Regions from separate parts of the Kocuria sp. NBRC 114282 genome, predicted to be linked through region 2. Evidence: riboswitches for the same ligand, from Rfam matches in the RefSeq annotation. Region 2 holds a riboswitch; each other region holds the start of a gene.
What was found. A riboswitch is a leader RNA that binds a small molecule or an ion and turns the genes downstream of it on or off. The one in region 2 is predicted to bind S-adenosylmethionine.
Positions count from the first base shown of each region.

Region 1: it holds a riboswitch for S-adenosylmethionine, as region 2 does, so the genes downstream of both, QSJ40_RS03575 (bifunctional o-acetylhomoserine/o-acetylserine sulfhydrylase) here and metE (5-methyltetrahydropteroyltriglutamate--homocysteine S-methyltransferase) in region 2, are expected to answer to the same signal.
Region 3: it holds a riboswitch for S-adenosylmethionine, as region 2 does, so the genes downstream of both, QSJ40_RS11370 (ABC transporter ATP-binding protein) here and metE (5-methyltetrahydropteroyltriglutamate--homocysteine S-methyltransferase) in region 2, are expected to answer to the same signal.
Region 4: it holds a riboswitch for S-adenosylmethionine, as region 2 does, so the genes downstream of both, QSJ40_RS10355 (MetQ/NlpA family ABC transporter substrate-binding protein) here and metE (5-methyltetrahydropteroyltriglutamate--homocysteine S-methyltransferase) in region 2, are expected to answer to the same signal.

Region 1 is NZ_BSQO01000001.1:788,575-796,021, reverse strand. It holds gene QSJ40_RS03595 (RNA-binding S4 domain-containing protein) at 1-196, shown strand, start outside; gene QSJ40_RS03590 (alpha/beta hydrolase) at 214-849, opposite strand; gene QSJ40_RS03585 (DUF559 domain-containing protein) at 1,012-1,551, opposite strand; gene metX (homoserine O-acetyltransferase MetX) at 2,310-3,491, opposite strand; gene QSJ40_RS03575 (bifunctional o-acetylhomoserine/o-acetylserine sulfhydrylase) at 3,493-4,854, opposite strand; SAM riboswitch class IV at 4,922-5,038, opposite strand; gene QSJ40_RS03570 (CPBP family intramembrane glutamic endopeptidase) at 5,107-5,892, opposite strand; gene QSJ40_RS03565 (S9 family peptidase) at 5,956-7,447, shown strand, end outside.
Region 2 is NZ_BSQO01000001.1:190,719-198,165, forward strand. It holds gene QSJ40_RS00925 (DUF3151 domain-containing protein) at 1-309, shown strand, start outside; gene metE (5-methyltetrahydropteroyltriglutamate--homocysteine S-methyltransferase) at 419-3,853, opposite strand; SAM riboswitch class I at 3,980-4,079, opposite strand; gene QSJ40_RS00940 (adenylosuccinate synthase) at 4,275-5,561, shown strand; gene QSJ40_RS00945 (amino acid permease) at 5,894-7,288, shown strand; gene QSJ40_RS00950 (DUF202 domain-containing protein) at 7,353-7,447, opposite strand, start outside.
Region 3 is NZ_BSQO01000008.1:40,853-48,299, forward strand. It holds gene QSJ40_RS11360 (ABC transporter permease) at 1-830, opposite strand, end outside; gene QSJ40_RS11365 (aliphatic sulfonate ABC transporter substrate-binding protein) at 827-1,873, opposite strand; gene QSJ40_RS11370 (ABC transporter ATP-binding protein) at 1,870-2,670, opposite strand; SAM riboswitch class I at 2,669-2,776, opposite strand; SAM riboswitch class IV at 2,893-3,007, shown strand; gene QSJ40_RS11375 (LLM class flavin-dependent oxidoreductase) at 3,089-4,510, shown strand; gene QSJ40_RS11380 (APC family permease) at 4,636-6,591, opposite strand; gene QSJ40_RS11385 (MFS transporter) at 6,680-7,447, opposite strand, start outside.
Region 4 is NZ_BSQO01000006.1:31,464-38,910, forward strand. It holds gene QSJ40_RS10330 (DivIVA domain-containing protein) at 1-385, shown strand, start outside; gene QSJ40_RS10335 (DUF485 domain-containing protein) at 569-898, shown strand; gene QSJ40_RS10340 (monocarboxylic acid transporter) at 903-2,522, shown strand; gene QSJ40_RS10345 (GlsB/YeaQ/YmgE family stress response membrane protein) at 2,737-3,024, shown strand; gene dxr (1-deoxy-D-xylulose-5-phosphate reductoisomerase) at 3,175-4,449, shown strand; SAM riboswitch class IV at 4,552-4,664, shown strand; gene QSJ40_RS10355 (MetQ/NlpA family ABC transporter substrate-binding protein) at 4,764-5,642, shown strand; gene QSJ40_RS10360 (methionine ABC transporter ATP-binding protein) at 5,678-6,760, shown strand; gene QSJ40_RS10365 (methionine ABC transporter permease) at 6,757-7,416, shown strand.

The sequences.
Region 1 (7,447 bases), 600 kb from region 2:
CGACGAGATGATCCGACTGGGCCAGGCCCTCAAGCTCGGCAGCCTGGTCGAGGACGGCGCCATGGCGCGCACCGCCGTCGAGGAGGGCATGGTCCAGGTCAACCACGACATCGAGACCCGCCGCGGCCGACAGCTGCACGACGGCGACGTCATCACTTACAACGGGACCTCGCTGGTCATCCGCGCCGAGGGCTGAACGGGCCCCGGCCTGGCTCAGCGTCCCAGGACCATGCGGGTCAGGTACTCATTGACGTGCCCGATCTCCTGCGGCGAGACGCTGTGGCCGATGCCCTGGTAGTGGACCTTCATGGTGTCCGCATGCTCCACGAGCCACTCGGCGGTCATGTCCACCAGCTGGTCGTTGACGATGGGGTCCTGCGGGTCGCGGCCCCAGAAGAGCTTGAAGGGCTTCTCCTTCAGCTCGTCGTCGCGGAAGATCTCCAGCGGCTCCGGCACCACGAAGCCCGACAGCCCGATGACCGCAGTGATCTCGCTCGGCATGGCCCGCACCAGCGACGTGGCGATCGACATGCCCTGGGAGAACCCCAGCAGCGTGGTCGACGGACGCCCCTCGGCCTGCTCCCGCAGCCACCCCACGAGCGGCTCGACCGCGGCGCGGATGGCCTCGGGTCCGAAGGCCTCCTCGTCGTAGAGCGGGAACCAGCTGTAGCCGGGAGGCTGGGCCAGCGGGGCGCGCACCGAGGCCACTACGAAATCCTGCGGCAGCTGCGGCACCAGGCCCATGAGGTCCTGCTCGTTCGAGCCGAAGCCGTGGAAGAGCACCAGCAGGGGCGCCTCCGGGGACTCGGCGGGGTCACGGTTCCACATCACGACGGGGTTCTCGCTCATGCCGACCATCATGGCATCCGCGCGCAGCACGCCCCGCTTCCGTCGCTCCTCTCGCTCCCGCGCGGAGGAACTGCCGCTGAGGGGACGCAACGAACGTCTTCCCGCGCCTGAATCGTGTCGCACGCGTCCCTTCACGAGATCTCGCACTCGGGCGGCGGCTCGTCAGGGCCCTGCGAGCTCCCGCGCCCGGACCGCTTGCCGATGTGCCCGCACCAGGGTGACGATCCTCGGCTCGCATCCAGGATCCGTCGGATCCACGACGTCGAGATCCGTGTGCACCACACGCAGCTCCGTCCACCCGGCCGCTTCCGTAGCCCGCTGCCGCTCCACATCCCGAAGTCGCTGCCGGGGGTCCTCGTGGACCGCACCGTCGACCTGCACGGCCAGCCGGTGCCTGCGATCCGCGAGGTCAGGGTGGACCCGACGGCCACCCGGGGATCGGATCTCGAGATCAGCCTCCCACCCGGTGAAGCGATGGTCCTCCAGCACGAGCCGCGTATAGGTCTCCAGCGGCGAGTCCACTCCGACGACCGCGCGCAGCAGGGCCTGGCGCACCCTGCGGACGCCGCGATGGCTCTCGAACCGCTCGAGATCGGTGCTGAGGTCTCTCTGGCTGCGAAGCGCCGGCACGCCCCGGCTGATGCCCGTGCGGTGCTCGCAGATCACACCGTCGATGACGGCCACGAGCTGCTGGTGAGTCATGACGTGCCGACCGCGAGCGTCTGTCGATGCGGCCAGGTCCAGCAGTGTTCGGGCCGGGGACGTGAGGCGGACCGATCCGTCGGTCCAGAGATCCTCGGCATGGAACTGACTCCGGTGCCCGACAACGCCGCGTCCTCGAGGCCTTGATCCTGTCGAGGAGCACAGATGGATGCCGCCGACATGCCCGAGCCTGCCGGGGAGCCGGAAGTCGTGGAGGATGGCGGCCGTCGTGTGGCTGGCTGCCCAGCCTTCCTGCTGCAGAGCCGGGAGGATCCTCAGCAGACCGGATCTGGTGCGGGGGTCAGGGCGCGAATCGGCGCAGGACCACAGGCCCTTGCCCCAGGAGCAGTACTGCCTCCCCGACAGATGACGCTTCGCGACGCCTGCCGCTTCAGCCTCGGCGGTCGTGAAGACGCGGCCCTGCAGGCAGGCAGGTGGACTGTGACGTGGTCTCGGCATGGCAGACAGTGCAGCGGATCACGGCGCCGACCGATGCGAACGGATCCACTCCCCTCCGTCGTCGCCCCGGTCCAGTGCCCGAAAGGGCGTCTGTGGAGGCATGAACTCCGTACTTCGGATCTGCGTTGCCCGGGATTCCGTGTGGACCGGGGATCTCGTGCGCCCAGTACGCCGAGGGGACGCACAGGGCGCACGGGATCGCCGACGGGACGCATCGGACGTCTAATCAGGCGTGAATCGTGACGAATGGGTCCCCTCGGCGGCGAGGAGGGTCGATGCGTCGCTTCGGTAGGGCCCCCTCAGGAGAGGAAGGCGGCTCGGACCAGCTCGCCGATCTGCTCGTGCTCGATCAGGAAGCCGTCGTGCCCGGCGCCGGAGCGGATGGTGCGGTGGGGGACGTCGCCGGGCAGAAGCCGGGCGAGGTCCTCGGACTCCGAGGGCAGGTAGAGCCGATCCGAGTCGACCGAGGCCACGAGCCAGTCGCAGGTGGTGGCCGCGAGCGCCTGCCTGACGCCGCCGCGGCCGCGGCCGACGTCGTGGCCCATGAGGGCGTCGTTGAGCACCAGGTAGGAGTTGGCGTCGAAGCGGCCCACGAGCTTGGCGGCCTGATGATCCAGGTAGCTCTCGATCGCATACCGGCCCCGACGGCGCCCCGGCAGCGGCGCCCCCGGATCCTCGCCGGCCTGCGCCGCATTGCCGAAGCGCGCGTTGAGGTCCGGTGCCGCGCGGTAGGTGGTGTGCGCGATCCGCCGTGCGATTCCGAGGCCCACGGAGGGGATGACGCCGTCGTAGTAGTCGCCGCCGCGGAAGTCGGGGTCGTTGCGGATCGCCAGGCGCTGCGCCTGGCCCCATGCGATCTGCTCGGCGCTCGAGGCGGCGGTCGAGGCGATCACCGCACAGGCGCGCACCTGCTCGGGGAACGTGGCGGCCCACTCGAGGGCCCGCGCACCGCCCATGGAACCGCCGACGACCAGCCGCCAGGACGCGATGCCCAGCTGCTCGGCCAGGCGCTGCTCGGCGCGCACCGAGTCGCGGATCGTCACCGCGGGGAAGTCCGATCCCCACGGAAGACCGGCCCGCGGGCTGCCCTCCGGGATCAGGGTCGACGGACCCGTGGAGCCGTAGCAGCCCCCGAGCATGTTGATGGCGACCACGAAGAAGCGGTCGGTGTCGATCGCCCGCCCGGGCCCGACCAGTCCGTCCCACCAGCCCGGTGCCTCGGCGGAGACACGGTCGAAGGAGGTGGCGTCCTCGGCGACCCGTCCGCGCGTGACATGGGTGTCTCCGGTCAGCGCATGCGGGACGAGCACCGCGTTGGAGGCGCGGTCGTCGAGCTCGCCCCAGGTCTCGTAGGCCAGCTCGACATCGGGTAGCACGGCCCCGGATTCCAGCCCGAGGTCGCCGATGCGGGCGCGGCGCAGCAGCCCCTCGGTGCGGAAGGGCTGCTGCGAGCGCGCGGTCGTGCCCTGGATGGCGGTCACCTCAGACCGCTCCCCCTGCGCCGCGCGCCTTGACCGCGGCGAAGCCGAGCTCCAGGTCCGCGAGGATGTCGTCGATGTGCTCCAGTCCCACGGACAGGCGCACGAACCCCGGGGCGACGCCGGCGGCCAGCTGCTCCTCCGGGGAGAGCTGAGCGTGCGTGGTGGAGGCCGGGTGGATGACCAGCGAGCGGACGTCACCGATGTTCGCGACGTTCGAGTGCAGGCTCAGCGCGTCCACGAAGGCCTGGCCGGCCTCCGAGCCGCCGTCGAGCACGAAGCCGAGGATCGAACCTGCGCCGCCGGGGACGTACTTCTGCGCACGCTCGTGCCACGGAGAGGACTCGAGCCCGGCGTAGGACACGGCTTCGACGCCCTCGTGGGCCTCCAGCCAGGTGGCGACCGTCTGAGCGTTGGCGACGTGGCGCTCCATGCGCAGCGACAGCGTCTCGATGCCCTGCTCGATCAGGAAGGCGTTGAACGGGGAGATGGCAGCGCCCATGTCGCGCAGCAGCTGGGTGCGGATCTTGAACGCGAAGGACACGTTGGCCCCGAACGGCCCGTTCTCCCCGAAGACCTCGCCGAACACGAGGCCGTGATAGGACTCGTCCGGCTCCGTGAAGCCCGGGAAGCGATCCGGATAGCGGGTGTAGTCGAAGCGCCCGGAGTCCACGATGAACCCGCCGACCGAGGTTCCGTGCCCGCCGAGGAACTTGGTGGCGGAGTGGATCACCACGTCCGCGCCGTGCTCGAACGGCCGCAGCAGGTAGGGGGTCGCGATGGTGTTGTCGACCATCAGCGGGACCTCGGACTCGTGGGCGATCGCGGAGACCGTCTCCAGGTCCAGGACGTCGTTGCGGGGGTTCGGGATGGACTCCGCGTAGAAGGCCTTCGTATTGAGCTGGACGGCGTCGCGCCAGGCCTGGGGATCGTCCGGATCGGAGACGAACGTGGTCTCGATTCCGAGCCGGGACAGCGTGTGCTTGAACAGGTTGAACGACCCTCCGTACAGCGACGGGCTGGCCACGATGTGATCGCCGGCCCCGGCCACGTTGAGGATCGCGTAGGTGGTGGCCGCCTGACCGGAGGCGACCATGACAGCCGCGGTCCCGCCCTCCAGGGAGGCGATGCGGTTCTCGACGACCTCGGTGGTGGGGTTGGTCAGTCGGGTGTAGATGGGCCCGACCTGGCTCAGCCCGAAGCGACCGGCTGCGGTCTCGGCGTCCGGGAAGACGTACGAGGTGGTCTGCTGGATCGGCAGCGCGCGGGCGCCGGTGACGGGATCGGGCTCCTGGCCGGCGTGGATCTGACGGGTCTCGAAGCTCCAGCCCTGCGGGGCGGAGGGGGTGGGCTGCTGTGCGGACATGTCGGCGACTCCTTGTCTTCCGGGGCCGCGGACCGAGGTCCGACGCACCCGTCGGACCGGGTGCCGTGACCCGCGCTTGCCGTGTGCGCGTCTGCGCACCGGCCCGGTCCTCACCCAGGGCACCCCACCGCGGAAGGAGGGTTGCCGGCCAGCTAGCTGGGGCTTGTCGCTGGCTCTCGTGACCTGCCTTCCATTCTCGGACGAGCGCGGCTCCGGCGCAAACCCGCGTGCGGCGTCCTGTGGCGGCCGCTGTCAGAACAGCAGGGGCCCGGCCAGGAAGCCCACGGCGTCCAGCAGGAAGTGCGCGATGATCAGCGGCATCACGCGTCCGGTGCGGCGGTAGAGCCACAGGAACACCAGTCCCATCACCACGTTGCCCAGCGCCGGACCGACGCCCTGGTACAGGTGGTAGCTGCCGCGCAGAAGGGCCGAGCCGATCAGCACGGCCGGCCACGTCCATCCCACGCGCAGCAGGCGATCGGCCAGGAACACGACGACGATGATCTCCTCCACGAGCGAGTGCCGCAGCGCCGAGGCCAGCAGCAGGATCACCTCCCACCAGGAGGTCCCGCCCGCATTCGTGACGATCTCGGCGGTGATCCCGAGCTGGCGGCCCGCCTGGTACAGCGCCAGGGTGCCCAGTCCCATGACGGCGAAGAGCAGCGTCCCCAGGCCCAGATCCGCCAGCGGGGCCCGGCGGTCCAGGCCGATCCGGTGCAGCAGCCCGCGCAGCTGACCGGCCGAGCCCGCCAGCAGATAGAGCGCCAGCAGCGGCGGGACCAGAGCCAAGAGGATCCCGAGGCTGCGGCGCAGGACGTCGAACAGGGGGAAGCCGCTCTGCGCCGCGTTCATGGAGGCCTTCGACTCGGCGATCGAGCTGGTGGACAGCGTCTCGGCGAGGTCGAGGAGCGACCAGAGGGCGCTGGCCCCCAGCGAGACGCCCAGCACGAGCAGGATCTGCAGCCACAGATCGGCTCTCTGGGAGCCGAACGACGGCTGGGCTGGGGCCTGGGAGCGCTGTTCGGTCATGGGCTCCATTGTGGGCCAGGGGCACGACGGCAGCGGCCTATGCTGTCGGCGCCGGTTCTTACGATGGGCGCCATGACCTCCCAGAACTCGGATCTTCCGCTCGCTCCCCCGTCGGCCGTGCGTCGCGACCACGTCCGCGAGTTCCACGGCGATGCCTTCCTGGACCCGTACGAGTGGCTGCGGGACAAGGAGTCCCCGGAGGTCATCGCGCATCTGGAGGCCGAGACCGCCTACGCCGAGTCCGCCACCGCCCGGCTGGCCCCGCTGCGCGAGCGGCTCTTCCAGGAGGTCCGGACCCGCGTGCAGGAGACGGACCTGTCGGTGCCGTGGCGGCGCGGCGACTGGTGGTACTTCACGCGCACCGTGGAGGGCGGGGAGCACTCGGTGCAGTGCCGCGTCCCGGCTGCTGAGGAGGGGTGGGAGCCGCCGCAGATCGTGGCAGGTCAGTCCCTGCCCGGCGAGCAGACCCTCCTGGACGCCAACGCCCGCGCGCAGCCGCACGAGTTCTGGTCGCTGGGCGCCTTCGACATCACCCACGACGGCACCCGGATGGCCTGGGCCGAGGACACCACCGGGGATGAGCGCTTCACGGTGCGCGTCCACGACTTCGCAGCCGACCGGACGCTCGACGACGAGATCCCCGAGACCTCCTACGGCGCCTTCCTCTCGCCCGCCGGAGACGCCGTCTTCTACACCGAGGTCGACGACTCCTGGCGGCCCTGGCGCCTGCGCCGGCACGTGCTCGGGACCCCGCTCGAGCAGGACATCACCATCGCCCAGGAGGACGACCCCGGCCTGTGGCTGGGGGCCGAGCTCTCCTCGGACCGACGCTGGCTCGTGCTCGAGACCGGGTGCTCCGAGTACTCCGAGGTCTCGATCCTGCGCATCGAGGAGGCCGGCGAGCAGGCCCCACAGGTGGTCGTGCCGCGCGGGGCCGGCGTTCTCGCCTCGGCGGAGCCCGTGCGGATCGACGGCCGGGACGTCGTCCTGCTCCAGCACGATCGCCAGGCTCCGGATGGACGCCTGAGCCTGATCGAGCTGTCGGACCTGCCCGGCGAGCCGGCGGGACTGTCCGGCGACGGATTCCCGCCCGGCATCGACATCGTGGCACCCAGGGAGGGGCTGCGCGTGCTGGGCTTCGCCGCCACACAGCATCACCTGGTTCTCGAGGTCCGTGAGGACATCCTGCCGGGGCTGCGCATCCTGCCGCTGAAGGGACTCGGCACGGAGAGCCAGGCCGAGCCCCATGTCCTCGAGGTGCCCGGCGAGCTCACGGCTGTCTCCCTCACCGCCGCTGAGCCGGACTCCCCCGTCCTGCGCTTCACCGCCGAGTCCTTCGTGATCCCGCGGCGCGTCTTCGACCTCATCCTGGATGCGCCGGGGACCGAGCTGCCCGAGCCGGTCCTGCGCCGCGAGCAGCCGGTGCTGGGCGACTACTCGGCTGCCGACTACAGCGTGGAGCGCGACTGGGCCCAGGCCGAGGACGGCACGCGGATCCCGATCACCCTCATCCGCCGCCGGGACGCCGCGCAGCCGGCACCCGCGGTGGTCTACGCCTACGGCT
Region 2 (7,447 bases):
CCGGCCTTCCCCAAGGAGCAATTGCCCTGGGCGATCCTGGCCGAGGAGGCGCTGGCCGACGGCCGGACGCTCGAGGGCTACGCCTACGCCCGAGTGGGCTACCACCGCGGTCTCGACGCCCTGCGCGCCAGCGGCTGGAAGGGCCACGGCCCGGTGCCGTACAGCCACGCGCCCAACCGCGGCTTCCTGCGCGCTCTGTCAGCTCTGGGCCAGGCGGCAGCGGCCATCGGCGAGCTCGACGAGGCCCAGCGCATCCAGAAGCTCCTCAACGACTCCGACCCGACGGCGGCCGAGCAGCTCCAGAGCTGACGTCGACCCCGGCGACGGCCTGATGGCGAACGGCGCGGCCGCACTCCCTGCAACAGGGGTGCGGCCGCGCCGTCCGTCGTCGCCGAGCAGCGAAGGCCCGGACGGCTGATCAGACCTCGGAGGCCTCAGCCGTCTCGACGGAGGCGGCCTGACTGGCCGCCAGGCTCTCGCGCACGCGGGCAGTGGCCTCGACCAGGTGCTCGAGCGAGGTGCGGGTCTCGTCGTAGCCGCGGGTCTTCAAGCCGCAGTCGGGGTTGACCCACAGCAGCTCGGAGCTGACGTGCTCGAGTGCCTGGATGAGCAGCGACTCGATCTCGTCGGTGCTGGGCACGCGCGGGGAGTGGATGTCCCACACGCCGGGGCCGAGCCCGCGCTCGAAGCCGACCGCGCGGACGTCGGCCAGCACCTCCATGCGCGAACGGGCCGCCTCGATGCTCGTGACATCGGCGTTCAGCGCGTCTACGCCGGCGATGACCTCGCCGAACTCCGAGTAGCACAGGTGCGTGTGGATCTGCGTGGCGTCGTCGACCGAGGAGGTCGCCCGGCGGAAGGACTCGACCGACCAGTCCAGGTAGGCGCTGCGATCGGCTCGGCGCAGGGGCAGCAGCTCGCGCAGGGCCGGCTCGTCGACCTGGATGATGCCGATGCCGGCATCCTCGAGGTCGGCGATCTCATCGCGCAGGGCCAGGGCCACCTGATCGGCGGTCTCGGCCAGTGGCTGGTCGTCGCGCACGAACGACCAGGCCAGGATGGTGACGGGTCCGGTGAGCATGCCCTTGACCGGCTTGTCGGTCTGCTGCTGCGCCCAGGTGATCCACGGGACCGTGAAGGCCTCGCCGCGCAGCCCCTCGCCCTCGCGCGAGACATCGCCCCACAGGATCGACGGACGCGTGGCTCGGGAGCCGTAGGACTGCACCCAGCCGTTGGCCGTCGTCGCGAAGCCGTCGAAGTGCTCGGCGAAGTACTGGACCATGTCGTTGCGCTCCGGCTCGCCGTGCACCAGCACGTCCAGGCCGAGCTCGTCCTGCAGGGCGATGACCCGGGAGATCTCCTCGCGCAGGAAGCCGTCGTAGGCGGCGTCGTCGATCCGTCCGGCGCGGTGATCGGCGCGGGCGCGGCGGACCTCCCCGGTCTGGGGGAAGGACCCGATCGTGGTGGTGGGCAGCACTGGAAGGCGGCCGCTGCCGAACGAGCGCTCCGCCTGGGCTGCGCGACGCTGCTCGGCGGTGCCGCGCTGCGAGTCGGCCTCGGTGAGGGAGGCAGTGCGGCCGCGGACCTCGTCGATGCGCACACCCGGGGCCGCAGCGCGGGTGCGGCGGGCCTCGTCGGCCTCCTGCAGCTCGGCGGCCACGGCCCCGCGGCCCTCGGCGAGCCCGCGTGCCAGGACGGCGACCTCGCGGACCTTCTCGTCGGCGAAGGCCAGCCAGGACCGGATCTCGGAGTCGAGCTCGGGCTCGGCCTCGAGGGTGTGCGGGACGTGGATCAGCGAGTTCGACGTGGCCACGGAGACCCGGGCGCCTGCGTCGCGGAAGCCCTCGAGCCGCTTGAGTGCGGCGGAGAGGTCGGTGCGCCAGACGTTGCGCCCGTTGACGACTCCGGCCACGAGCACCGGGGCGTCTGCCGAAGTGAACAGGCCGAGCTGGTCGTCGGTGAGACCGCCGCGGACGAGGTCCACGTGCACGGCCTCGGCACCCGAGCCGGTCAGCGCGCCGAGCAGCTCGCCCGCATCGCCGTAGGGGGAGGTGAGCAGCAGCTGGGGGCGCTCGTCGAGCCCGCCCAGGTATCCGGCCGCGCGCTCGATCGCCGCGCGCAGGTCCTGCTGCGAGAGGCGGGAGTGGTCCGCGACCAGGGCGGGCTCGTCGATCTGCACCCACTCGGCGCCGGCATCCTTGAGTGCTGCGAGGATCTCGCCGTAGACCGGCAGCAGCTCCTCGAGACGATCCAGGGGCTCGATGGGCTCGGCTGCGGTGCCGTCGTCCTTGGCCAGGGCCAGGAAGGTCACCGGGCCCACGAGCACGGGGCGCAGGCTCCGGCCCTGCTCGGAGGCCTCGGCCAGCTGCTCCAGCAGGCGGCCGGGCGCTGCGGCGAACTGCGTCTGCGCGCCGATCTCGGGCACCAGGTAGTGGTAGTTGGTGTCGAACCACTTGGTCATCTCGAGCGGCTGCCGGGCGTCGTCGCCGCGGGCCAGCACGAACTCCCCGGAGCGGTCCACGGTTCCGGCCTCGGTGCGCAGGTCGCCGAAGCGCGTCGGCACCGCGCCGACGGCGATCAGGGTGTCGAGCACGTGGTCGTAGAGCGCGTAGGAGCCGGGCACGGCCGAGGCCTGCTCCAGGCCCAGCCCCTCGAGGCGCTCGGCGGTGGAGGCACGCAGCTCGGCGGCGGAGGACTCGAGCTGCTCCAGGTCGCTGCGTCCGGCCCAGTGCGACTCGAGCGCGCGCTTGAGCTCGCGGTTCGGGCCGATGCGGGGGTAGCCCAGGATCGTGGCGGTCGGGAAGGCGGCGGGCTGGGCGTCGTTCGAGATGGTCACTGCGGTCTCCTCATAGGTGCGGATGGGGCGCCCGTCGGCGGGCTGGGATGCGGGGATGAGGCCGGCGAGTCCGGCTGAAGGGGTGGGGCGGGGCAAATCGAGCTGCTCCAGGACGTCCAGGGCGGCCTCGTGCTGGTTGAACGTGTAGAGGTGCAGCCCGGGAGCCCCGGAATCCAAGGCAGCGCGTGCGCTGTGCACGGCAGAGCGGACGCCGATCCGGTGGCGCTCGGCGTCCGAGTCGGCCGTCTCGAGCTCGTGGGCCAGCAGCGGGTCCGGCTCCAGGCCGGCCAGGTCGCAGATGCGCAGGTACCGGCGCAGGCTCGTGACCGGCATGATCCCGGGGATGATCGGCAGCTCCACTCCGGCGCGACGAGCCCGGGACACGAAGGCCGCGTAGTCGTCGGCCTCGGGGTAGAGCTGAGTGATCGCGAAGTCGGCGCCGGCGCGCTGCTTGGCCAGTAGCACCTCGAGGTCCTGGTGCACGGAGGTCGACTCGGGGTGCTTGATCGGATAGGCGGCCACGCCGATCGAGACGTTGCCGGCGCACAGCTGGGCGGCTCGGCCGCGCTCGACCGAGCGGATCAGGTCCACCAGATGCCGGGCGAAGGGCAGCTCCTCAGGGCCGGGCTCGACGGCCGGATCCCGGTCCCCGCGCAGGGCCAGGACGCCGCGCACGCCCAGGTCCAGCAGCTCGTGGATCAGCTCGCGCAGCTGCGTCTCCGTGACTCCCGTGCACAGCACGTGGGCTAGGGGGCGCAGCGGGGTCTCGAAGATCAGGTGGGACAGCAGCGCCATGGACTGGACGCGGCGCTGCGGATCGACCGCCGCGGTGACCGAGACGTAGTCCGGCACCGTGGGCGCCAGGGCCTCGATGGTCTGCAGGAGGGACTCGGTGCTGGCTGCGCTGCGCGGCGGGTAGAGCTCGTAGGACAGCGCGGGCACCGGCTTGCGGTGCGACGGCGCCCCCGTCTCCGGGGGACGATCCGAGCGCGGTGCTGCGGGGTGGTGATCGGGCATTCCGTGTTCGCCTTTCCGTGGATGCCCGATGGAGGGCAGACCACGGGGTGCGCACGGAGGCCCGTGCCGGCGCTGACGATGCGCGGAAAGGCACGGGTCCGGTGGACCACGGAAGTCTGAGAAGACGCTCCATCGGTCCTGGCGGGAGCACCGGTCCCCGCAAGATCCGCGGGGATGGTTGCTGCGACGTCGACGAGCCAGGTCTCTCGGTCGCTCTGGATAGATAGCGAGATAGATACCACCCCAGGCGGCCCTGCTTGTCAACCCCCGAGATCTGCCACGGCCGCCAGGGAGGGGCGCGCGATAGGATCGCCCCGGACCGTCGCGCCCCCGGCCCGTGGCGCGCGATCCACCATGGCCTCCACAAGGCGCGTGGCGCAGCATCCAGACCTCGTGCGGGCCCAGTCAGGAGAGCAGTCGCATGCCAGCCATCTCGATCGTCGGAGCCCAGTGGGGCGATGAGGGCAAGGGCAAGGCCACGGACATCCTCGGCGGCCGCGCGGACTACGTCGTGAAGCCGAACGGCGGCAACAACGCCGGGCACACCGTGGTGGTGGGCGGCGACAAGTTCGAGCTCAAGCTGCTCCCCGCAGGCATCCTCTCCCCGCGGGCCACCCCCGTGATCGGCAACGGCGTGGTGGTCAACCCGCAGGCGCTGTTCGAGGAGATCGACGGCCTCGAGGCCCGCGGCGCGGACACCTCCAAGCTGCGCGTCTCGGCCAATGCGCACCTGGTGGCCCCGTACCACCAGACCCTCGACCAGGTCACCGAGCGGTTCCTGGGCAAGCGCGCGATCGGCACCACCGGTCGCGGGATCGGGCCCGCCTACATGGACAAGATCGGGCGCCTGGGCCTGCGCGCGCAGGACATCCTGGACGAGTCGATCCTGCGCCAGAAGATCGAGGGCGCCCTGCGGCAGAAGAACGAGCTGCTGCTCAAGGTCTACAACCGCCGCGCGTTCGAGAACGACGAGATCGTGGACTACTTCATGGGCTACGCCGAGCGCATGGCGCCCATGATCGTGGACTCCACGCGCCTGCTCAACGACGCCCTGGACCGCGACGAGACCGTCCTGCTCGAGGGCGGGCAGGCCACCTTCCTGGACGTCGATCACGGCACGTACCCGTTCGTGACCTCGTCGAACCCCACCACCGGCGGCGCTTGCGTGGGCGCGGGCATCGGGCCCACGCGCCTGACCCGCTCGATCGGCATCATCAAGGCGTACACGACCCGCGTGGGTGCCGGTCCGTTCCCCACCGAGCTGTTCGACGAGTCCGGGGAGCGGCTGCGCACCGTGGGCGGCGAGTTCGGCGTGAACACCGGGCGCCCGCGCCGCACCGGCTGGTACGACGCCGTGATGGCGCGTCACGCCTCGCGGATCAACGGCTTCACGGACTACTTCGTGACCAAGCTCGACGTCCTCACCGGGCTCGAGGAGATCCCGGTGTGCGTGGCCTACGACGTCGACGGCGTGCGCCACGACGAGATGCCCATGACGCAGACCGAGTTCCACCACGCCAAGCCGATCTACGAGATGTTCCCCGGCTGGTCGGAGGACATCTCGCAGGCCCAGACCCTCGAGGACCTGCCGGCCAATGCGCGCGACTACGTCCTGACCCTCGAGTCCATGTCCGGCACCCGGTTCTCCGCGATCGGCGTGGGCCCGGGCCGCGAGAACACGATCGAGCTGCGCGACCTGATCGACTGACGCCGCCTCGCCCGTGCGAGGACAGGCGCTCGGGATGGTGACAGATCGGCACCCCATCAGCCCTGATGGGGTGCCGATCTGTCACCATCCGCTGCGTCACCGTCCCGCGCGCGGACCGGGCTCGCCCGCCGTGTCGGATAGCATCTGGCAGACCCCTTGGGCGTGCTGCGCCTCGTCGTGCATGCAGGCGCCACTGATCGATGCCCGTCGCGGCGCCGTTCGATCCCCGACGTCGGAAGTGACTGACCGTGTCCACACAGAGCACCAGACTGGACCCCGCCTCGGCGCGGTCCGAGGGCGAGGGCCTGCGCCGCAGCCTCAAGACCCGGCACATGACCATGATCGCCATGGGCGGTGCGATCGGCACCGGGCTGTTCGTGGCCTCCGGCAACTCGATCGCCACGGCCGGGCCCGGTGGTGCGCTCGTGGCCTACATAGCGATCGGGCTCATGGTCTTCCTGCTCATGCAGTCCCTGGGCGAGATGTCCGCCTGGCGTCCCACCTCCGGATCCTTCGGCGATCACGCGGCGCGCTACGTCTCGCCGTCCTTCGGCTTCGCGATCGGCTGGAACTACTGGTTCAACTGGGCCATCACCCTGGCCGCGGAGCTCGTGGCGGCCGCCCTGGTCATGCGCTACTGGCTCCCCGACGTCCCCGCCTGGGTCTGGTCGGCGCTGTTCCTGCTGATCGTCTTCGGGCTCAACGCCCTGTCCACGCGGGCCTACGGCGAGGGTGAGTTCTGGCTCTCGGCGATCAAGGTGGCCGCCGTCGTCGTCTTCCTGGTGCTGGGCGTGCTGATGGTGCTGGGCATCATGGGCGGCGACGCCCCCGGCTTCGGCAACTGGACCGACGGGGAGGCGCCGTTCGTGGGCGGGCCCATGTCGATCCTGGCGATCTTCATGGTCGCCGGCTTCGCGTTCCAGGGCACCGAGCTCGTGGGCGTGGCGGCCGGTGAGGCCGAGGACCCGGAGCGCACCGTGCCCAAGGCGATCCGCACCGTGTTCGTGCGCATCCTGCTGTTCTACGTGCTGGCGATCATCGTGATCGGCTTCCTGCTGCCGTACACGCACCCGAACCTGCTGGCCTCGGACATCGAGGACGTCGCGATCTCGCCGTTCACCCTGGTGCTGCAGAACGCGGGCGTGGCCTTCGCCGGCTCCGTCATGAACGCCGTGATCCTCACGGCCATCCTCTCGGCCGGCAACTCCGGGCTGTATGCCTCCACGCGCATGCTCTGGTCCATGGCCACCGACGGCAAGGCCCCGGCCTGGCTGGCCAAGGTCAACCGCCGCGGCGTGCCCATGCGGGCGCTGCTGGTGACCTCGTCCTTCGGCCTGCTGGCCTTCCTCACCACGTTCATCGGCGAGGGCGCGGCCTACACCTGGCTGCTCAACGCCTCGGCTCTGGCGGGCTTCATCGTGTGGGCGGGCATCGCCTGGACGCATTACTGCTTCCGCCGGGCCTTCAAGGCGCAGGGGCGGCCGCTGTCCGAGCTGCCGTTCCGCTCGCGGTTCTTCCCCGCCGGCCCGATCGTCGCGCTGATCATGTGCCTGCTGGTCATCCTGGGCCAGGGCTACGACGCCTTCGTGAGCGGGACGGTGACGCCCATGTCGCTGCTGTCCTCGTACATCGGCCTGCCGCTGTTCCTGGCCTTCTGGATCGGGCACAAGCTGAGCTCCAAGGAGCCGGCCGTCGATCCCGCGCAGGCGGATCTCTCGCGCGGCTGAGCCGCCGTCACAGCACGCAGGAGGGCCTCGGGAGACCGGGGCCCTCCTTCCGTGCCCTCGGCGCTCAGGCCCACAGGATCGTGAGCAGGCTCAGCGCCCCCAGCACCACGACGGCCGCGCTGATCGCCACGATCTCGACCGGATCGGGGGCCGAGGCCT
Region 3 (7,447 bases), on a different contig from region 2:
GTGAGCTTGCCCAGGATCGCCAGCAGGACGATGGCCAGCAGCAGGCGGTCGGTGCGCCCGTTGTTCTGGGAGTCGGTGAGCAGGAAGCCCAGGCCCATCGAGGAGCCGAGCAGCTCGGCGGCCACCAGGAACAGCCAGGCCTGGGCCAGGGCCAGACGCAGGCCGGAGATCACAGAGGGCATGACCGCCGGCAGCTGGACGGTCAGCAGCAGGCGCAGACCGGAGAAGCCGAAGGATCGGGCGGCCTCCACGAGATGGCGGTCGACCTCCCGCAGAGCGGTCGAGACCGTGGTGAACACGGGGAAGAACGCGCCGATGGCCACCAGGGTCACCTTGGAGTTCTCGCCGATCCCGATCCACAGCAGCAGCAGCGGCACCCACGCCAGCGACGGCACCGCGCGCAGCGCCCCGATCAGCGGCGAGCCCAGGGCGCTGGCCCAGGGGGAGAGCCCGATCAGGGAGCCCACGGCCAGCCCGAGCAGCGAGCCGATCACGAATCCGACGACCACGCGCTGGGTCGAGATCCCGATGTGGGTCCACAGCGCCCCGTCGGTCAGCAGCTCGCCACCGGCCTGCAGGACCGCCAGGGGACGCGGCAGCTGCACCGGGGAGAACGTGCCGTTCGTGGACAGCAGCTGCCACAGCGCGAGCAGTGCCACCGGCAGCAGCAGTCCCAGGCCGACCCGGGCCCAGGGGCTGCGCAGGATGGAGCCCCGCGGGGCGGGGGTGCGGACCGAGCGCTGCGAGTCCGGACGCTGGGAGCCGGGACGGTCGGAGCCCGCGGGCTCCGGAGCCTCGGAGGCTGGTGCGGAGGTGGTCGTGACGCTCATGCGCTGTGCCCTTCGATGATCTCGGCCGCGCGCTGGGCGCTGGCCTCCTGCGCGAACCGCGCGTCGAGGATGGTGTCGATGGCCTTCTGGACGGTCTCCAAGTCGGGGACGTCACCGGTCTCCACGAGGATCGGGGCGATGCGCTCGAGGACCTCGAGCTGGTCGTCGCCGGGGACCGGGTCGATGTCAAGGTGCGTGCGCTCCCAGACCCGCTCGGCCGTCGTCGTCTCGATCTCGGAGGCCTCGGCCAGGATCGCGATGCCCTCCTGGGGGTTCTCCAGCGCCCAGGCGCGGGCGTGGGCGTAGACGTCCACGACCATCTGGGCCCCGCGCGGGTTGATCTCCAGGAACAGCTCGCGAGCGTTGAGGAAGCAGTAGGTGTTGAAGGCCAGGTCGCGCTGGAACAGCACCGCCCCGTCCTGCTCGGCGCCGGCCATGATCGGGTCGAGCCCGGACCAGGCGTCCACCTGCCCGCTGGTCAGGGCGGAGCGGCCGTCGGCGTGCTGGAGGTTGACCACGGTGGTCTCGTCGAAGCCCATATCCGCCGCTGATAGCGCCTGCAGCAGGAAGAAGTAGGGATCCGTGCCCTTGGTGGCCGCCACCGACCTGCCGCGCAGATCCTCGACCGAGCGCAGGGGCGAGTCCGCGGTGCGCACGAGTGCTGCCCACTCCGGCTGGGAGCAGATGTCGATCGCGCGGATGGGGGAGCGGTTGGTGCGCGCCAGCAGCGCGGCCGAGCCCGCGGTCGAGCCGATGTCGATCGCCCCGCCGCGCAGGAACTCGTTGGCCTTGTTGGACCCGGCCGAGAACGTCCAGTGGACCTCCTGGCCGCCCTCGGCGGCGACGGTCTCCAGCCAGCCCTTCTCGCGGATGATCAGCGACAGCGGGTTGTAGGTCGCGTAGTCCAGGTAGATCTCGGTGTCCGAGCCGGAGGCCATGCCGCGGCCCGGGCCCTCGCCCTCCATGACGCACCCGGACAGGGGCGCGGCGGCGGCCCCGACGGCGGCCAGGCCCAGCAGGCGACGACGCGTCAGCCCGCTCATGCCTCCACGCCCAGCAGGCCGAGCAGGTGCCTGCGGGCACCCGTCAGCTCGGGATCATCGCGGTGGCGCGGGCGGGGCGAGTCCACCGTGAGGATCTCCTGGATGCCCGCCGGCCCGCCCTCCGGCGGCGTCCCGAGCACGACCACGCGGTCGGAGAGCACCAGGGCCTCCTCGACGTCGTGGGTGACCAGCAGGACCGTCGTGGGATCGGCGGCGTGGATCTCCAGCAGCAGGTCCTGCATCTTCAGGCGCGTCAGTGCGTCGAGCGCGCCGAACGGCTCGTCGAGCAGCAGCACCTGCGGGTTGCGCGCCAGCGCCCGAGCCAGCGAGGCCCGCTGCGCCATGCCTCCGGAGATCTCCGACGGGCGATCCTCCGCATGCCTGGACAGCCCGACCAGCTCGAGCAGGTGGGCCACCCGCTGCTCGGCCTCGCGGCCGCGCACGCCGCGCGGCAGTCCGAGCGCCACGTTGCGGGCCACGGTGCGCCACGGCAGCAGCCGCGGCTCCTGGAAGCCCACCGCACAGCGGGGGTCCAGGCCGCGCACGGGCGCGTCGTCGATCAGGACCCGGCCGGCCGTGGCCGTGCCGAGACCGGCCACCGCGCGCAGCAGGGTGGACTTGCCGCAGCCCGACGGGCCCAGCACGGAGACGATCTCCCCGGGGCGGACCTCGAAGCTGACATCGGCCAGGACGTCGCGCCGGCGGCCCCCGGAAGACGGGAAGGACTTGCCGACCCGGTCGAAGGTCAGGGCGGCGGCATCGACCGTGCTCAGGGCGGACGGGGGTGCAGAGATCATCACATCACTCCATCGGTCCTGGCATTAGCACCTCGTGCCGCGGATGGACGGCACTGGTTGCTGCGGCGTCGACGAGCCAGGTCTCTCGTACCGCTCCGGATGGGAACCGGGGGTCATTCAATGCCCTGGTCCGGGGAGACAGCAAATCGGAGGACGAGCGGGGCAACGCGCGGCACGGGCTTCGCACCGTCGCCTCAGGTGTGCATAGGATGACGCTCACACGATCAAGAGTTCCGGCCCACAGCCCTGGCTGGCCGGACGGCAACCCTCTCCCGTAGCGGGGTGCCCCAGGTGAGGATCGGGCCGCTCGCTAGACCGCGTGCGGCAAGTACGGCGCACGCACGCGCTGGACCCGCAGGTTGGCCGCGGCATGAGCGGCGCACGGGGCGCGGGTCTGTCTTCTCAGGAGCAGCCTTCTATGGCCAAGCGGATCTCCCTGAACGCCTTCGACATGACCTGCGTGGATCACCAGAGCTTCGGGCTGTGGCGCCACCCGCGCTCGCGGGCCACGGAATACAACACGATCGAGTACTGGACGAACCTGGCCCAGGTGCTCGAGCGGGGCCGCTTCGACGCCCTGTTCCTGGCCGATGTGGTCGGCATCTACGACATCTACCGCAACTCGGCCGCCCCCTCGATCGCCGGCGGCGCGCAGGTCCCGGTCAACGATCCGTTCATGCAGATCTCCGCCATGGCCGCGGTGACGAAGAACCTCGGCTTCGGCGTGACCAGTGCGGTCACCTACGAGCAGCCGTACACGCTGGCCCGCAAGTACGCGACGCTGGATCATCTGACCCGCGGGCGCGTGGGCTTCAACGTGGTGACCTCCTACCTGCCCTCGGCCGCCGAGAACCAGGGCCTGCCCACGCAGATCGAGCACGACGAGCGCTACGAGCTCGCCGAGGAGTTCCTCGACGTCTGCTACAAGCTGTGGGAGGGCTCCTGGGAGGACGACGCCGTCGTGAAGGACGTGGAGCGCGGGATCTACGCCGATCCGGCCAAGGTCCACCCGATCCAGCACCAGGGCAAGCACTTCACGGTGCCTGGTGCGGCGCTCACCGAGCCCAGCCCGCAGCGCACGCCGCTGATCTTCCAGGCCGGAGCGTCCTCGCGCGGTCAGGCCTTCGCCGGCAAGCACGCAGAGGCCGTGTTCATCGGCGCCCTGCGCCCGGACCTCACCCGGCACATGACCGACCGGATCCGCGACAAGGTCGAGGCCGAGGGGCGCGATCGGAACGACGTGAAGATCTACGCGATGCTCTCCGTCGTGGTCGACGAGACCGACGAGAAGGCCCAGGCCAAGTACCGCGAGTACCAGAGCTATGCCAGCCTGGAGGCCTCGCAGGCCATCATCGGCGGCTGGTCCGGGCTGGATCTGTCCAAGTTCCAGGAGGACGAGGTCCTGAACTATGTCAAGACCGAGGCCATCCAGTCCTTCCTCACTCCGTTCACCATGCAGGACGGGGCCAAGCAGTGGACCCGCGAGGAGATCGCCCGCCACTGCGCGATCGGCGGCATGGGCGACGTGGTCGTGGGCTCCCCGCAGACCGTGGCCGATCAGCTCGAGACCTGGATCGACGAGGGCGGGCTGGACGGGATCAACCTGGCCTACCACGTGTCCCCGGGCTCGTTCGAGGACTTCGTGGAGCACGTGGTCCCGGAGCTGCAGAAGCGCGGCCGCTACCGCACGGACTACGACGGGCCCACCCTGCGCGAGAACGTCTACGGCGCCGGGCAGACCAAGGTGCTCGACACCCACCCGGCGGCCAAGTACCGCGGGGCCTACGTGGGCAAGCCGTCCACGGCGGACACCCCGTCGCGGGATCTGTCGCAGGGCTGAGTCGCCGGCTCGGCCGATGAGCAGAGGCCCGTCCGAGGGCCTCTGCCAGCACGCACGCTCGTCGAACCCCACTCGGACGAGGAGATCGCGTCCGTCACGGACGGCCCCATTGCTTGCGCGGAGCCTCAGGTCACGTGCACGAACGGGCGGTCCTGCTTGCGCGGCACCGCCCGGCGCAGGACCTCGTGCACCGCCGTCGCCGTCTGACCGCGGCCGAGGAGCAGGAAGCGCAGGGAGTTGACCAGGGGCGAGCCGTCGGACCACTCGAGGTAGAGGTGCGACGGCCGCCCCGTCCGGTCCCGGACGGCCAGGGCCACGCCGGCCAGGCAGGTGGGCACCGACGAGCCCTCGGCGCGCAGGACGCGGTGGCCGTCGATCTCGTGGGCGCTCACGCGCAGCCGGTCCTCGAAGTCCGATGGATCGCGCAGGGTCACCTCCACGAACAGGACGCCGTCGGCCGAGGGAAGACGATGCCATTCGCGCTCGTCGCGCAGCTTTTCGGCCAGGTCGGGGTCGCTGAGCAGGAGCTGCTGGGCCTGGGCCCCTGCTGCGCCCAGCTGGGTGCGCGGCCGGTGCGCGATCAGCCGCACCGTGCGGCCGCGGCAGCTGCGCAGCCAGTCCTGGGAGGTCTCGTCGAAATCGATGCTGCGGATCCGCAGCTCCGAGGCCCGCCAGACCCGCGAGGCGAACGACGCCGCCAGCAGGGCCGCGATGAACACGAGGGCCACGTGGAGGCCATCGGGGCGGCTGATCATGTTGTCGGCGGTCGTGTAGGCGATCACCACGGTGATCGCCGCGAATCCCACGGCGGCGCGTCGGTGCCCCCGCTTTCCGGCCGACAGGGTCGAGGCGAAGGAGGCCGAGAGCATCAGTACCAGCACCCCGGTCGCGTAGGCCCCGCCCTGCGCATCCACGTCGGCGCGGAAGACCGCCGTGACGACCAGGGCGGCAGCCAGGATCGTGAGCACCAGCGGCCGCGGAGCGCGGGTCCACTCGGGCGCCATGCCGTAGCGCGGCAGGTAGCGCGGGATGAGGTTGAGCAGACCGGCCATCGCCGAGGCGCCCGCGAACCACAGGATCAGCACCGTCGACAGGTCGTAGACCGACCCGAAGGTCTCGCCCAGCAGGCTGTGCGCCAGGTAGGCCAGGGCCCGCCCGTTGGCAGCGCCGCCGGGCTCGAAGTCCCCGGCCGGGATCAGGATCGTGCACACCAGCGACGAGGTCAGCAGGAACCCGGCCATGATCAGCGCAGCGGTCGTGAGCAGTCGTCGGGTGCCCTCCACGCGGCCCCGCAAGCCCCGCGAGGTGCGCACCAGAGGCATCACGGAGACCCCGGTCTCGAAGCCGGACAGGCCCAGCGCCAGCTTGGGGAACACCAGTGCAGCCACGGCGACCGCCGCCCAGGGCGAGGAGTGCTGGCTCAGCGCCGCATGCCACCACTGCGCGAATCCGATCTCCTGCGAGCGGGCGATCTGCCACCAGCCCACCGCCAGCACCACGGCGTTGAGGCTCAGATACACGGGGACCAGGACGACGGCCACGCTGATGGCCTCCGAGAACCCGGCCATGAACACCGCGCCCAGCAGCAGGAGCAGCCCGACGGTCACCCAGAACTGCCAGTGATGCGCCTCGGCTGGCACGTGCGGATTCTCGACGATGTGCACGGCGGCATCGGCCGAGGACAGGGTCATGGTGATGACGAAGTCCGTGATCGCGAAGCCGAGCAGGCACAGGACCAGCACCTTGCCGCTCCAGCGCGGCAGCAGCGTCTCGAGCATCCGGATGGAGCCGGCGCCGTGCGGGGAGGCCACCGCCACCCACCGGTAGACCGGCAGCGCGCCGAAGAGTGTGACGGCCACCAGCACCAGGGTGGCCAGCGGGGAGATCAGCCCGGCGGCCAGGATCGCGATGCCGGGCTGATAGCCCAGGGTGGAGAAGTAGTCCACGCCGGACAGGCACATGACCTTCCACCAGGGATGGGTCTTCTCGTCGCGATCGGGTCGGCGATGCGGGGCGCCGTAGGAGGCGGAGGGGGATCCTGCCAGCAGCCAGGCGGCGGCGCGGGAGGGCGGTGCGATCATGGCGTACATGATGCGCCTGTCCCGCTCAAGGCCCCGCCGCCGAGGGCCTCAGGCGGCTGGCAGTTGCCTGTGAGCCGCGATCTGCCGATCAGTCGGGCAGCGGACCCGACCGATCTGGCTCGGGGCCGAGCAGCCCGCCGAGGGCCACCAGGAGCCCGCCCACCGCGAGCACCGCGGCGATCGCCGCGTGCGGCCCGAGCAGCTGCTGCAGCGGCGGCAGGTAGTAGGGGTAGAGAGCGGGCAGCACGATCGAGATGCTGTAGGCCACCCCGTATCCGCTGGCCCGGATCTCGTCGGGGAAGCGCTCCGTCAGATAGGCGCCCACCGGCCCGTAGCCGGTCACCGTCGTGACCTGCAGCGCGGCTGCCAGCAGCAGCACCGTGCCGATGCCGGCTCCGAGGGCCCCGGACAGCAGCGCCAGGAGGATGACGGGGGAGACCGCTGCGCAGAGCAGCCCGAAGCCCACGAAGAACCGGCGCCGCCCGATCCGACTGGACAGCGCACCCGCCCCGGCCATGGCCAGCGCGGACACGGCCGTCGCGCCCAGCATGACGAGGGAGACGGTCTGCGGCTCGAGCTGCGGCATGCGCGAGAGCTGGGCGGTCAGGGTGGGCACTGCCATGTAGGTGAGCAGCCACAGCCCGGTCATCAGCACGAGGACCTGCCGCAGCGACCGGCGGCTGCTGCCCCTGACGAGCTGCGCCAGCGGGTGCGCCGAACGGGCCGGGCGCCGGCGCTGCGGAGCCTCCTCGACCATGAGGCGGTAGTAGATCAGCATGGCAGCGGCCAGGGCGGCGCCGAGCAGGAACGGCAGCCGCCAGCCCCAGGCGGCGTACTCGCTGTCGTCCAGCAGCAG
Region 4 (7,447 bases), on a different contig from region 2:
CCCCGCCGAGGTCGACGCGGCGATCGATCGGCTCGAGGACCGTGCGGCCGCAGCCCATGCCCGGCGCCGTCAGGCGGAGGACGGCCCCCAGGCCTGGGACGACGGCATGGACCGACGGCTCGAGCAGATCTACGGCCGGCTCCGCCGTCCGAGCGGACACCGCTTCCGCGCCCCGTCGTCGGCCTCGACCCGTGGCTACAGCGCCCGACAGGTCGATGAGCTGTGCGAGACGGTGCTCACCGAGATCGATCGCCAGCAGGCCCCGGATGCCGACATGATCCGCCGCGCGGTGTTCGACCCCGCCTACGGCCAGGACGTGTACGAGGAGAACCAGGTCGATGCCTTCCTGGACGCCCTCGTGGACCTGGTGCTGATCCTGGACTGAGCGCCGGCCGGGGGAAGTCTTGGCAACTCGATGCCATTTCTCGGAGTGGCGCCCTCAACCTTGAAGATCGCTGATTATGGTGTGTGTCACACCTGTGAGTAACAGAGCTCACGTCGACTCTTCATCGAGAGGATCCCCGTGACCGACCAGCCCCGCATCGCGGAGCCGACGGCAGAGGACTTCATGGCGGCCCAGGCTTCGCTTCAGTTCCAGTCCCTGCGCAGCACGCACCGCCGCTTCGTGTTCCCCATGACCGTGTTCTTCCTCGTCTGGTTCTTCCTCTACGTCCTGCTGTCCATCTACGCGCCGTCCTTCATGGGCCGCGAGGTGCTCGGCAACGTGAACCTCGGAGTGATCCTGGGCCTGCTGCAGTTCGTGACGACCTTCGGCATCACCGCGGCCTACGTGGTCTTCGCGAACAAGAACCTCGACAGCCAGGCGCAGGACATCCGCGCCGATCTCGAGGCCGGCGACTTCGCCTCCCGCTCCCGCAGCACCGGACAGGAGGCCTGAACCCATGAGCCCCCAGATCTCCCTGGCGGAGACCTCCTCGAGCACGGTCGGATCGCCCTGGATCAACATGTCGATCTTCCTGGCCTTCGTGGCGGTGACCCTGGTCGTCGTCATCCGCGCCTCGAAGTCCACGCAGAGCGCGGCCGACTACTTCGCCGGAGGCCGCTCCTTCACCGGCACCCAGAACGGCCTGGCGATCGCCGGCGACTACCTCTCGGCGGCGTCGTTCCTCGGCATCGTGGGCGCGATCGCCGTGCAGGGCTACGACGGCTTCTTGTACTCGATCGGGTTCTTCGTGGCCTGGCTCGTGGCTCTGCTGCTGATCGCCGAGCCGCTGCGCAACACGGGCAAGTTCACGATGGCGGACGTCCTGTCCTTCCGCCTGCGCCAGACCCCCGTGCGCATGGCGGCGTCGATCTCCACTCTCAGCGTCACGCTCTTCTACCTCCTGGCGCAGATGGCAGGCGCGGGTGCGCTCGTATCCCTGCTGCTGGGGGTGACCTCCCGCACCGGGCAGTCCGTGGTGATCCTGGCCGTGGGCGTCCTGATGATCGCCTACGTGCTGATCGGCGGCATGAAGGGCACCACGTGGGTGCAGATCATCAAGGCCTGCCTGCTGGTCGCCGGCGTGGCGGTCATGACGGTGTGGGCACTGGCGCTGTTCGGCTTCAGCTTCTCCGGCCTGCTCGGGGGAGCCGTGGACACCGCAGGCGACCACGCGATCCTGGAGCCCGGGCTGCGCTACGGGCTCAGCGAGGTCACCAAGCTCGACTTCGTCTCCCTCGGCCTGGCCCTGGTGCTCGGCGCGGCGGGCCTGCCCCACGTGCTGATGCGCTTCTACACGGTCCCCACGGCCAAGGAGGCCCGCAAGTCGGTGGTCTGGGCCATCGTGCTGATCGGCACCTTCTACCTCTTCACCCTGGTGCTCGGCTATGCGGCCGCGGCCCTGATCGGCGCCGACCGCATCGCGGCGGCTCCGGGCGGAGTGAACTCGGCGGCGCCGCTGCTGGCCTACGAGCTCGGCGGATCCCTGCTGCTCGGGTTCATCTCAGCCGTCGCCTTCGCCACGATCCTGGCGGTCGTGGCGGGTCTGGCCATCACGGCATCGGCGTCGTTCGCCCACGACATCTACGGCAACGTGCTCAAGAAGGGCAAGGCCACCGGCAAGGAGGAGCTGCGGGTCGGCAAGATCACCGTGGTCGTGATCGGCGTCGTGGCCGTCCTGGGCGGGATCGGTGCGCAGGGGCAGAACGTCGCCTTCCTGGTGGCCCTGGCCTTCGCGGTCGCGGCCTCGGCGAACCTGCCCACGATCCTGTTCTCGCTGTACTGGAAGCGCTTCACCACCCGCGGCGCGGTGTGGTCCATGTACGGCGGCCTGATCACCGCGGTCGTGCTGATCATCTTCTCCCCGGTGATGTCCGGGGCGGAGACCTCAATGATCGCCAGCGCCGACTTCGCCTGGTTCCCGCTGACCAACCCGGGCATCGTCTCGATCCCGGTCGGCTTCCTGCTGGCCATCATCGGCTCGCTCACGGAGCGCCGCCGCGAGAACCGCGAGAAGCAGGCCGAGATGGAGGTCCGCTCCATGACGGGAGTCGGGGCCGAGCCCCCGGTCGATCACTGAGCTGCGCGGCTCTCGGATCATCTCGGGGCTGACCTGGGGCGATTCGATGCACAAGTGCATCTGAGAGAAGTGTGAGAGACGCCTCAGCGGCTCGGGGCGAGGATGCTCCCCCCGAGCCGCTCAGGGGCTACTCTCGAGGAGATGCTCAGCAGTCTGAGCACTCGACCCCCAGTTCAGGGACGTCGCACTGGCGTCCCAGAAGAGGAGAAGCACCATGATCGGATCCATCATCGCCTGGCTGGTTCTCGGCATCATCGCCGGCGCCATCGCCAAGCTCATCATGCCCGGCAAGCAGGGCGGCGGCATCGTGATGACCATCATCCTGGGCATCATCGGCGCCTTCGTCGGCGGCCTGATCGCCATGGTCATCCCGGGCCTGCACCCGGCCGGCAGCACCCTGTCCATCGGCTCGATCGTGCTCGCCATCATCGGCGCGCTCGTCGTGCTGTTCATCTACGGCGCCCTCACCAAGGGCAGCCGCGGCGGTGCCGTCGAGCGCTGAGCCGACGCGTTCCGCAGCACCTGCAAGCGCCCCGTCCCTCGTCGAGAGGGGCGGGGCGCTTCGTCTCCTCCGGGCCAGGGGGCGTGCGCGGAAGGGGGGCGCGTCCAACGCGCTCCGGCAGCGCTGGAGGCAGGTCGGCATACTGGAGCCATGTCCGAGATCTCCAGCGAACAGCGTCCCGCCCCCGAGGCTCCCCTGTGGGCCGAGTCCCAGCGCCGCATCTGCATCCTGGGCTCGACCGGCTCCATCGGCACGCAGGCGCTCGACGTCGTGCGCACCGCCGCGGCGTCGGCCGATCAGCAGGCCCCATTCCGGGTGGTGGCCCTGGCGGCCGGCTCGTCGAACCTCGAGCTGCTCGCGGAGCAGGCCGTCGAGACCCGGGCCCCGCTCGTGGCGACGTCCGGCGATGTCCAGGACGCGGCGCTGCTCGAGCGCATGATCGCCTCGCGGGTCCTGGCGCTGGGGGAGGACTATTCCCCGCAGATCCTCGCGGGATCGAAGGCCGCCGTGCAGGCGGCGCGAGCGCCGGAGGCCGATCTCGTCCTCAACGGCATCACCGGCTCGATCGGGCTGGCCCCCACCCTTGCCGCCCTGGAGGCCGGCAAGCTGCTGGCCCTGGCCAACAAGGAGTCGCTGATCGCCGGCGGTGAGCTGGTGCGCCGGGCCGCGCAGGCCTCCCCGCACGACGACCCGCTGATCCCCGTGGACTCCGAGCACTCAGCCCTGGCCCAGGCGCTGCGCAGCGGCGCGTCGGCAGAGGTCGATCGGCTCGTGCTGACGGCCTCCGGCGGACCCTTCCGCGGGCGCTCGCGCGATTCCCTGCGGGACGTGCGCCCGCAGGACGCCCTGGCCCATCCCACCTGGGACATGGGGCTGATGGTGACCACGAACTCCTCGACCATGGTCAACAAGGCCCTCGAGGTCCTCGAGGCCCACCTGCTCTTCGACATCCCCTTGGAGCGCATCGACGTGGTGGTGCACCCGCAGTCCGTCGTGCACTCGATGGTGCAGTTCGTGGACGGCTCCACCATGGCTCAGGCCTCCCCGCCGGACATGCGCCTGCCGATCGCGCTGGGCCTCGGCTGGCCGCATCGGGTCCCGGGCGCCGCCTCGCCGTGCGACTGGACTCAGGCGGCGATCTGGAGCTTCGAGCCGCTGGATGAGGAGGCCTTCCCAGCGGTGCGTCTGCTCAAGGAGGCGGCGGCTTCAGGGCCCACCGGCCCTGCCGTGTTCAACGCCGCGAACGAGCAGGCGGTCCTGGCCTTCCACGCCGGGCGCCTGCGCTTCCTGGAGATCGTCGAGCTCGTGGCCGAAGTCGTGCGGGAGCATGAGCCCGTCGACGAGCTGAGCCTCGAATCGGTGCTGGCAGCCGAGGCCTGGGCTCGCTCCCGCGCTGATGAGCTGGTGAGGCAGAGGCGTCGATGAGCCGGGACGCGGCCGACGTGCAGTCGGTGCCTGAGCCAGAGCCCGTGCCAGGCCTCGTGGGGGGCTCGCCCGCACCGGACTCAGATGCTAGGATCTGCGCCGGATGACGAGATCCGGCGCGAAGCTCTGGCTGGCCGGACGGCAACCCTCTCACCGTGGTGGGGTGCCCCAGATGACCATCCGGCTCCGGTTCCGCACCGCGGCAAGCACGGATTTGGGTTCGTGCGCAGCATCGATGCGCACGCCTGACGTTCAGCGCCGCCGGTCACCCCGATGGGATCGGACAGCTCGCTGAACGAAAGGCAACCCCTCCCATGCGCGCACACCGTCTCTCCGCCCTGGCCATGACCACAGTCCTCGGCCTGACCCTCGCCGGCTGCGGCGGCGGCGGCGACTCCGATGAGGCCCCCTACGACGACGGGGTCATCAAGATCGGCGTCGTCGGCACCACCCCCGTGAACGAGGCCCTCGTGGAGAAGGCCGAGGAGGAGGGCATCACCGTCGAGCTGGTCGAGCTCTCCGAGTACAGCCAGGTCAACCCGGCGACCGTCTCCGGCGACGTCGACATGAACTGGTTCCAGCACATCGCGTACCTGGCGGACTACAACAACAGCTCCGGGGAGAGCATCACCCCGATCGCCTCGACCTCGATCTACCCGCTGGGCCTGTACTCCAACAAGTACGAGTCGCTCGAGGACATCCAGGACGGCGACGAGATCGCCATCCCCAACGACTCGATCAACCAGTCGCGCGCGCTGCTGCTGCTGCAGGCCAACGGCCTGGTCGAGTTCACCTCGGACACCACCGCCCCGACCGAGTCGGACATCGACACCGAGGCCTCGAAGGTCTCCGTCACCCCGGTCTCGGCCGAGCAGACCGTGCTGTCTCTGGACTCCGTGGCCGGCTCCGTCATCAACAACGACTTCCTGGCCCGCGGCGACATCGATCCCGATTCGGCCCTGGCCTCCGACGGCGCCGAGAACGAGAACGCCCGTCCGTACGTGAACCTGTTCGCCACCACCGAGGCCAACAAGGACGACGAGACCCTCCACAAGGTCGCCGATCTCTTCCACACCCCGGAGGTCGAGGAGGCCGAGAAGGAGGACAGCAAGGGCACCGCGGTGACCATGGACCTCTCGCAGGAGGAGCTGGAGCAGGTCCTCTCCGATTACGAGGAGGACCTCCAGAAGTGACCCCGGCCGAGCAGTTCCACCCCGGCAGCGAGCCGGTGGCCGAGGCCGCTGACACGCAGCGGCGTCGGCCCGGGCCCGAGACCGAGGCGATCGTGCGCTTCGACGGCGTCACCAAGTCCTTCACCACGGGCAAGGGCAGGACCAAGCGGGACGTGACCGCAGTCGACGATGTCACCCTCGACATCCGCCGAGGCGAGATCTTCGGCGTGATCGGCTACTCGGGTGCCGGCAAGTCCACGCTCGTGCGCCTGATCAACGGCCTGGAGCCGGTGACCTCCGGCGTCGTCGAGGTCGACGGCCGCCGGGTCGACGGCCGCACCGAGAATCAGCTGGCCCCGATCCGTCGCGACATCGGCATGATCTTCCAGCAGTTCAACCTGTTCACGTCGCGCTCCGTGGCCGGCAACGTCGAGTACCCGCTGAAGCAGGCGGGCTGGTCGGCGGCCGATCGCAGGGCGCGCGTGAAGGAGCTGCTCGAGTTCGTCGGGCTCTCTGAGCGGGCGGGCAACTACCCCGAGCAGCTCTCGGGCGGGCAGAAGCAGCGCGTGGGCATCGCCCGGGCGCTGGCTGCCAACCCCAAGATCCTGCTGGCCGACGAGTCCACCTCCGCACTGGACCCGGAGACCACCCAGGAGGTGCTGGCGCTGCTGCGCCGGGCCAACCGGGAGTTCGGGATCACGGTCGTGCTGATCACCCACGAGATGGACGTGGTGCGCTCGATCGCCGATCGCGTCGCGGTCATGGACAGCGGACGCGTGGTCGAGATGGGCCCCACGGCCCAGATCTTCTCGGCCGGGCAGTCGCCCACGACCCGTCGCTTCGTCTCCACCGTCGTCCACGCCGAGCCGGACGCCGAGGAGCTCGCGCACCTGCGCGCGCGCCACGACGGCCGCCTGGTGGTCATGGAGATCCGCGAGGGCGTCGATGTCGGCACGGTGCTCAGCCGCGCCGCCGCTGAGCGCGGCGTGGGCTTCAGGATCGTGTTCGGCGGGGTGTCGGTGCTGCAGGAGCAGTCCTTCGGCTCCCTGACCGTCGAGCTGCTGGGCGAGCCGCAGGCCGTGGAGGACACGATCGCCCGGCTTGCAGAGGCCACGACCGTGAAGGAGGTGTCGGCATGACCAACTGGTCCGTTCTCGGCCCTCAGCTGCTGACGTCCATCGGCGAGACCCTCTACATGGTCGTGGTGACCATGATCATCGCGGGGTTCCTGGGCCTCGTCTTCGGCGTCGCGCTGTACGTCACGCGTCCGGGCGGCATCTATGCGAACCGCCCGCTGAACACCGCGATCAACCTGATCGTGAACTTCGTGCGGCCGATCCCGTTCATCATCCTGCTGGCGGCCCTCGGCCCGCTGACGGAGACGGTGATCGGGACCAGGCTCGGGCAGAACGCCGCGATCTTCGCCATGACGATCGCCGCCCTGTTCGCGGTCGCGCGCATCGTCGAGCAGAACCTCATGTCGGTGGAGCCCGGTGTGATCGAGGCGGCTCGCTCCATGGGCGTCTCGCGGTTCCGGATCATCACCACGGTGATCCTGCCGGAGGCCCTGGGCCCTCTGGTGCTCGGCTACACGTTCCTGGTCATCGGTGTGACCGACATGTCCGCCATGGCCGGTGCCATCGGCGCTGGCGGTCTGGGCGACTTCGCGCTGCGGCTGGGCTACCAGCGCTTCAACGACGAGGTCACCTGGGCTGCGGTCGCGGTCATCATCGTCCTGGTGCAGACCGTGCAGTTCGTCGGCAACGCCATGGCGCGCAGGATCATGCGCCGCTGACCCGTCAGCGGCACCGCCTCACGGGCGCGGG